2 regions of the Pseudorhodoferax sp. LjRoot39 genome follow, and region 1 is predicted to be linked to the other one. Evidence: riboswitches for the same ligand, from Rfam matches in the RefSeq annotation. Region 1 holds a riboswitch; the other holds the start of a gene.

Region 1 (3,391 bases):
ACGTGGCTTCATGCTGCGGAGAAAAGCAACAGGCATGCCACGTGGACACCGAAATCCTATTTCTCGAACACGAGCACTTCAAATGGGTATGCAAATTGCTGGAATCTGGATATTTGCCAAGCCGAACCATGCGCATGACCTCTGAAACCACCCTGCCGGCCTCGACCGGCCCGGCACCCGTCGACGCCCAGGACTTCCGCGATGGCATGGCCCGTCTGGGTGGCGCCGTGCACCTGGTCACCAGCGATGGCCCCCGGGGCTGGGCCGGCTTTGCGGCCTCGGCCGTGTGCAGCGTGACCGACGATCCACCGACGCTGCTGGTCTGCCTGCGGCGCGATTCATCGGCCCATGCCGCCGTCACCGGCAACGGCGTGCTGTGCGTGAACACGCTGGAGACCGACCACCAGGCCTTGTCGACGCTGTTCGGCGGCAAGACGCCGATGGACACGCGCCGTGCCGCGGCCGACTGGTCGCGCCTGGCCACGGGTGCGCCGGTGCTGGCGGATGCGCGCGTGGCCTTCGATTGCCGCATCGCGCGCAGCGTGGGCATGGGCACACACGACGTGCTGTTCTGCGAGGTGCTGGCCGTCGCCCACGGCGCCGCGGCGCACGGCGGCCTCTACTACACGGAGCGCCAGTACCGACGGCTGGCGCCGCTGCCCGCGTAGCGCCGAATCGGGGCACCGGCGCACACGCACAGGGCATGGTGCCCCGGTGTGGGTCAGGCGCCCAGCAGCGCCACCAGCCCCAGCACCAGGAAGATCACGGCCGACACCAGGTGCACGGCGCGCACCGGCACGCGCTGGGTCAGCTTCTCGCCAAGCCAGACCGCTGGCGCGTTGGCCAGCATCATGCCCAGCGTGGTGCCGGCGACCACCCAGGCCAGGGCGGCCTCGTAGCGCGCGGCCAGCATCACGGTGGCGATCTGCGTCTTGTCGCCGATCTCGGCCAGGAAGAACAGGACCAGCGTGGTGCCGAAGACGCCCAGGCGCGGCGCCTTGTCGCCCGCGTCGTCGTCGATCTTGTCGGGGATCAGCATCCAGACCGCCATGGCGAGGAAGGAGACGCCCAGCACGATGCGCAGGGCCGCAGGGCTGACAAGGGTCTGGATCCAGGCGCCGACCGCGCCGGCCGCGGCATGGTTGGCCAGCGTGGCGACCAGGATGCCGGCGACGATGGGCCAGGGCTTGCGGAAACGTGCGGCCAGCAGCAGGGCCAGCAGCTGCGTCTTGTCGCCCATTTCGGCGAGCGCGACGATTCCGGTGGAGATGAGAAAGGCTTCCAAGAACGAACTCCGGCCGGGACGCGAACACCAATGACTGCAGACAGCTTTCCCGGCACGAGAAGCTGTGCAGTCAAAGGTCTCGCTGAAACCCCGGGAAGGCCGTGCCCATTGCAGGCCCGCCACCGGTGGTCCGTTTGCGCCATGTCGGCCGCAGGCGCGGCACGAACAAGTCTGTTGACGCAAACCCCTCTCGCACGCAGCGAAGGTTGGCTACTCCCCCAAGACGGGCGGAATTGTAGCCCGGGAGAACCCGAGCCCTCGTTTCAGTATTCGCGTTTATCCCTACTTCAACTTGCTCGCAAATTGAACGGGCCCTCGCATAATTAAAAGTTCTTGCGCTTTTGCGGCGCATGAGCTTGCGGTGTTCGGTCGGTTCGGTTTGCGGGCGGCTCCCCCATCGCTTCTATTTCGAGAACTGATTTCCAAGGAGTCCTGCGTGGGCAACAGACTGTATGTGGGCAACCTGCCCTATTCCTTCCGCGACGACGACATGCACCAGGCCTTCAGCGCCTACGGCAACATCGCCAGCGCCAAGGTGATGATGGAACGTGATACCGGTCGCTCCAAGGGCTTCGGCTTTGTCGAGATGTCCAGTGCGGCCGAAGCCCAGGCGGCGATCGAAGGCCTGCACGGCCAAAGCGTCGGCGGCCGCGCGCTGGTGGTCAACGAAGCCCGTCCGCTGGAGCCGCGTCCGCCGCGCAGCGGTGGCTTCGGTGGCGAACGCAGCCGCTACTGAAACCGTTTCGGGGTTCTCACCACGGATTGGCACTTTCCACGTTGAAAATTTTCACGTGATTTGTGTTTCTTTCCGATCCGACCGCATATGATGGTAGAGCGTGGGCCTTGCGCTCATGCGGCTTGCGGTGTCGGCCAGTTCCGCGTCCTTGAGTTCTGCAGATTGCGTTTTCGGGACTCCATCGCTTTTTCTTTGTGTTTTTGAGGAGTCCCTTCAATGGGCAACAAACTGTACGTCGGCAACCTGCCGTATTCGGTTCGCGACAGCGATCTGGAGCAATCCTTCAGCCAGTTCGGCACCGTGACCAGCGCCAAGGTCATGATGGAACGCGACACCGGCCGCTCCAAGGGTTTCGGCTTCGTCGAGATGGGTTCCGACGCAGAAGCGCAGGCAGCCATCAATGGCATGAACGGCCAGTCGCTGGGCGGCCGTAGCTGCGTCGTCAACGAAGCACGCCCCATGGAAGCCCGTCCTCCCCGTAGCGGTGGCTATGGCGGTGGTGGTGGTGGCGGCGGTTACGGTGGCGGCGGTGGTGGCGGCTACGGTGGTGGTGGCGGCGGTTACGGCGGCGGCGGTGGTCGCAGCGGTGGCGGCGGCTACGGTGGTGGCGGCGGCGGTGGCCGCGGTGGCGACAGCTACGGTGGTGGCGGCGGTGGTCGCAGCGGCGGCGGTGGTGGCGACGGCGGTTTCCGCAGCCCCTACGGCTCGGGCCCGCGCGGCGGCGGCGGTGGCCGCGGCGGCAACAACAGCTACTGATCGCTCACAGCGCATCCAAAAAAGGCTCCTTCGGGAGCCTTTTTTCTGCGCGGCACCTGCTGGCGGATCAACCGTCCGCGTGCTCGCGGGGCTTGCGGGCGCGGCCGACCAGCAGCCGGTCGAACCACGCGTTGGGCAGGGCGCGCATGAGCTTGGCGACGACGCCCATCTGCCAGGGGATCACGCGGTAGCTGGCGCCGGCCGCGATGGCCGCGTGCGCCTTGTCGGCAAAGCGCTCTGCCGTCATCAGGAAAGGCATGCCGTAGCGGTTGCGCCGCGTCAGCGGTGTGTCGATGTAGCCAGGCGTGATGGTCACGACCTTCACGCCGAAAGGGCGCAATTCGCCCCGCAGGCTTTCGCAATAGGAAATGACACCGGCCTTGCTCGCGCAGTAGCCGCCGTGACCGGGCAGGCCCCGGATGCCGGCCACGCTGGCAATGCCCACCAGGGAGCCGCTGCGACGCGCGCGCATGGGCTGGATGAAAGGGTGGAAGGTGGCGGCCATGCCCAGGTTGTTGACGGCCAGGATGCGCGCGAACACCGCCAGGTCTTCACGCTCGGCAGTGTCCACACCGATGCTGATACCGGCATTGGCGACCACCACGTCGGGCAGG
Region 2 (3,391 bases), 5.8 Mb from region 1:
TTCGCAACACCGCGGCCTACAACTCCAGCACCTGGGGCCAGAACGGCTTCGTGCAGAACGTGTTCGCGCCCGATCCCGATGTGGCCAAGCCCGACGTCGCCATCGACGCGCCCTACAGCCGCATCCGGCAGATCCAGAACGGCCTGTTCGGCCAGGCACGCATCAAGCCGGTCGCGCCGCTCACGCTGGTGGCCGGTGCACGAGTCGCCTGGTTCGAGTACCAGAACCTGCTGGACCGCGCGACCGACCGCAGCGAGAACGCCAAGCTCGTGCCCTATGCCGGCGTGGTCTACGACCTGGGGCCCGAGTGGTCCGTCTACGGCAGCTACAGCAGCATCTTCAGCCCGCAGTCCGAGACCGACCGCGGCGGTGGCTTCCTCCAGCCACGCCAGGGCCACCAGTTCGAGGTCGGCGTCAAGGGCGAGCACTTCGACAAGCGCGTGAGCAGCAGCCTGGGGCTCTACCGCATCGAGGACAGCAACCGCGCGATGGCCGACCCGGACCCGGATTTCCCCGACGCGTCCGTCGCCGCCGGCAAGGTGCGCAGCCAGGGCCTGGAGGCCGAGCTCACGGGCCGCATCACGCCACAGTGGAATCTCACGGCTGGCTACGGCTACAACAGCACGCGGCAGCTCAGCGCCGCGCCTGCCCAGCAGGGCCAGCCGTTCACCACCGTGTTCCCGCGCCACCTCTTCTCGCTGTGGAGCGACCACCGCTTCGCCAACGGCCTGAGCCTGGCGGCGGGCGTGCGCGTGCGCAGCGGCATCTACTCGGAAGACAGCGGCGTGCGCTGGAAGGCCGGCGGCGTGGCCGTGTTCTCCGCCCAGGCCGGCTACCAGATCACGCCGCAGCTGCGCGCGACGCTGACGCTGCACAACCTGCTCGACCGCAAGTACATCGACCGCCCCGACGGCTGGACGCGCCAGAGCTACTACGGCGAGCCGCGCAGCGTGATGGCCTCGCTGAGCTACCGGTACTGATGCCGGTCAGAGCACCGTCAGGTGCTCGAACAGGATCACCGTGCCGATTCCGATCAGCAGCACGCCACCGACCGCCTCGGCCCAGCGCCCGGCAACCTGGCCCAGCACGCGGCCAACCATCACGCCGAGGGTTACCATGGCGAAGGTCGCCAGGCCGATGGCGGCGGCCACCGGCACGATGTTCACGTCCAGGAAGGCCAGCCCGACGCCGACGGCCATGGCGTCGATGCTGGTGGCAAAGCCGGTCACGGCCAGCAGCCAGAAGCCGTGGCTGGTCGGCTTCTCCTGGGCATGCGCATCGGGCTTGCGCAACGCCCCGACCAGCATGCGCAGGCCCAGGACGCCCAGCAGCACGAAGGCGATCCAGTGGTCCCAGGCCTTGGCATAGCCCGACGCGGCGTAGCCCAGGCCCCAGCCGACGATGGGGGTGATGGCCTCGATGACGCCGAAGATCGCGCCGGTGCGCAGGGCTTCGGACCAACGCGGTTTCTGCAGGGCCGTGCCCTTGCCGACGGCCGCGGCGAAGGCATCGGTCGACATGGCCATGGCCAGCAGGGCGGTGGAAGCGAGATTCATGGGGGACCCGTTGTGCGGCCGGGCGAGAGCGCAAGGGCAGCGCCCCGCTGCCCGACCTGCGTCGCGGGGCCTGCCCATGGTCTCGCCTACCGTGCAAGGGTTGCCTGCGCCACGGCATGCAAGATGCCGAGTGTGTTGACGCAGGCGCTTCCAAAAGGCTGGAAGCCGGCTACTCCCCAAGGGAGGGGCAAGTATAGGCAGGCGCGAATAGCCCGGCGCTGGGAGAACGTTGCATTCGCCTTCAGCGACCGGATGGCTGCGGCCCGTAGAGCCAGGGCATGTCCAGCAAGCGCTCGCCGAGCAGACGCAGCGAGAGGTTACGGCCCCAGCGCACGGGCCCGGTGGCGTGGAAGATGCGGCCGTTGCGCAGCGCGCGGGCCTGCACGCGCGCGTTGCGTTGCCAGCGCTCCAATGCGTAGCGGGCCAGCAGCGTGGGAACCGCGATGCCGGCCGTATCGGCCTGGCGCAGCGCGCGGCCCAGGGCCTCGGCATCCTCGATGGCCATGCCGGCGCCCTGGGCGAGGTAGGGGCGCATGGGGTGGGCGGCATCGCCCAGCAGGGCCACCCGACCGCTTGCCTGCTGCGTGGCCGCGTGCAGCGGCGGGCGGTCGGCCAGCACCCAGAGCCGCCAGGCAGGCACGGCGCGCACGAGGTCCTGCAGCGGCGCGCAGCAACTGGCCATGGCGGCCTGCAGGTCGGCCGCGTTGGTGGCGTGGTCCCAGTCGGCCAGCGCATCGGGCGTGGCGCCGCGTGCGCCGCCGGGCGGCAGCCCGTGCACGAAGGCGACCACGTTGAGCGCCTCGCCGCCGCGCACCGGGTAGCTGACCAGGTGCAGGCGCGGGCCCAGCCAGGCCGTGACCTCGGCGCTGCGCAGCGCAGCGGGCAGCACCGCCTGCGGCAGCAATGCGCGGTACGCCAGGTGGCCGGTCAGGCGTGGCGGGCCGTCGCCCAGCAGTTGCGTGCGCACGCTGCTCCACAGGCCGTCGGCGCCGAGCAGCGCGTCGCCTGCGACCGGCTCCGCAGCACGGCCATCGCCATGGTGGGTCTGCATTCGCACCTGGTGCCCGTCGTCATCGAAGCCCTGTACCCGTCGGTCGAGCGCCAGCGCGATGTCGTCGCGCTGCTGCACGGCTCCGTGCAGCAGCGCCAGCAGGTCGGCGCGGTGGATGGTGGCGTAGGGCGCGCCGTAGCGTATGGGCATGGCGGCCAGATCCAGCGTGGCCAACTGCCGGCCGCTTGCCGCATCGCGCACGCGCAGCCGCGCAGGGAATGCGGCCACCGCCTGCAGCGCCCCATCGAGGCCCCAGGCCTGCAGCACCCGCACCACGTTGGGTCCCAGCTGCACGCCGGCGCCCACCTCGCTGAAGGCGGCGGCGCGCTCGAACACGCGCACCTGCCAGCCCTGGCGGGCACAGGCCAGTGCGGCGGCCAGACCGCCGATGCCGCCGCCGGCGACAAGAAGCTGATGGGGATGTGCCATGGGACAGCGATTGTGCCCAGCGGTACCGCTTGCAGCGCCTTGCAAAGGCCACCGGCGTGGCCGCCTGGTCGCCCACGCTAGCCGCGCGGCGCGGTGTCCGGTGGCCCGTTGAGCCATGGCTGCTGTGCGGCAAACAGCTGCTGCAGGTAGCCCATGACGGCGCGGATGCGGCCCGAGTACTGCAGGTCGTGGTGTACGCTGAGCCACAGCGTGCGCGTGACCTTGGCCTCGGCCGCCAGCACCGGCACCAGGCCGGTCTCCTGCACCACCGAGAACTTGGGCAGCAGCACCAGGCCCAGGCCGGAAGCAGCGGCGCTCATCTGGGCCAGCATGCTGTTCGATTGCAGGCGCATGC

What was found. A riboswitch is a leader RNA that binds a small molecule or an ion and turns the genes downstream of it on or off. The one in region 1 is predicted to bind manganese.
Region 2: another riboswitch for manganese. It lies ahead of mntP (manganese efflux pump MntP); the one in region 1 lies ahead of ACSQ4M_RS04885 (TMEM165/GDT1 family protein).

Annotation. Positions count from the first base shown of each region.
Region 1 is NZ_CAXUQL020000001.1:1,031,839-1,035,229, forward strand. It holds gene ACSQ4M_RS04880 (flavin reductase) at 135-668, shown strand; gene ACSQ4M_RS04885 (TMEM165/GDT1 family protein) at 722-1,285, opposite strand; yybP-ykoY riboswitch at 1,370-1,516, opposite strand; gene ACSQ4M_RS04890 (RNA recognition motif domain-containing protein) at 1,722-2,021, shown strand; gene ACSQ4M_RS04895 (RNA recognition motif domain-containing protein) at 2,238-2,777, shown strand; gene ACSQ4M_RS04900 (SDR family oxidoreductase) at 2,845-3,391, opposite strand, start outside.
Region 2 is NZ_CAXUQL020000001.1:6,877,862-6,881,252, reverse strand. It holds gene ACSQ4M_RS32135 (TonB-dependent siderophore receptor) at 1-980, shown strand, start outside; gene mntP (manganese efflux pump MntP) at 987-1,556, opposite strand; yybP-ykoY riboswitch at 1,574-1,736, opposite strand; gene ACSQ4M_RS32125 (FAD-dependent monooxygenase) at 1,798-3,036, opposite strand; gene ACSQ4M_RS32120 (LysR family transcriptional regulator) at 3,114-3,391, opposite strand, start outside.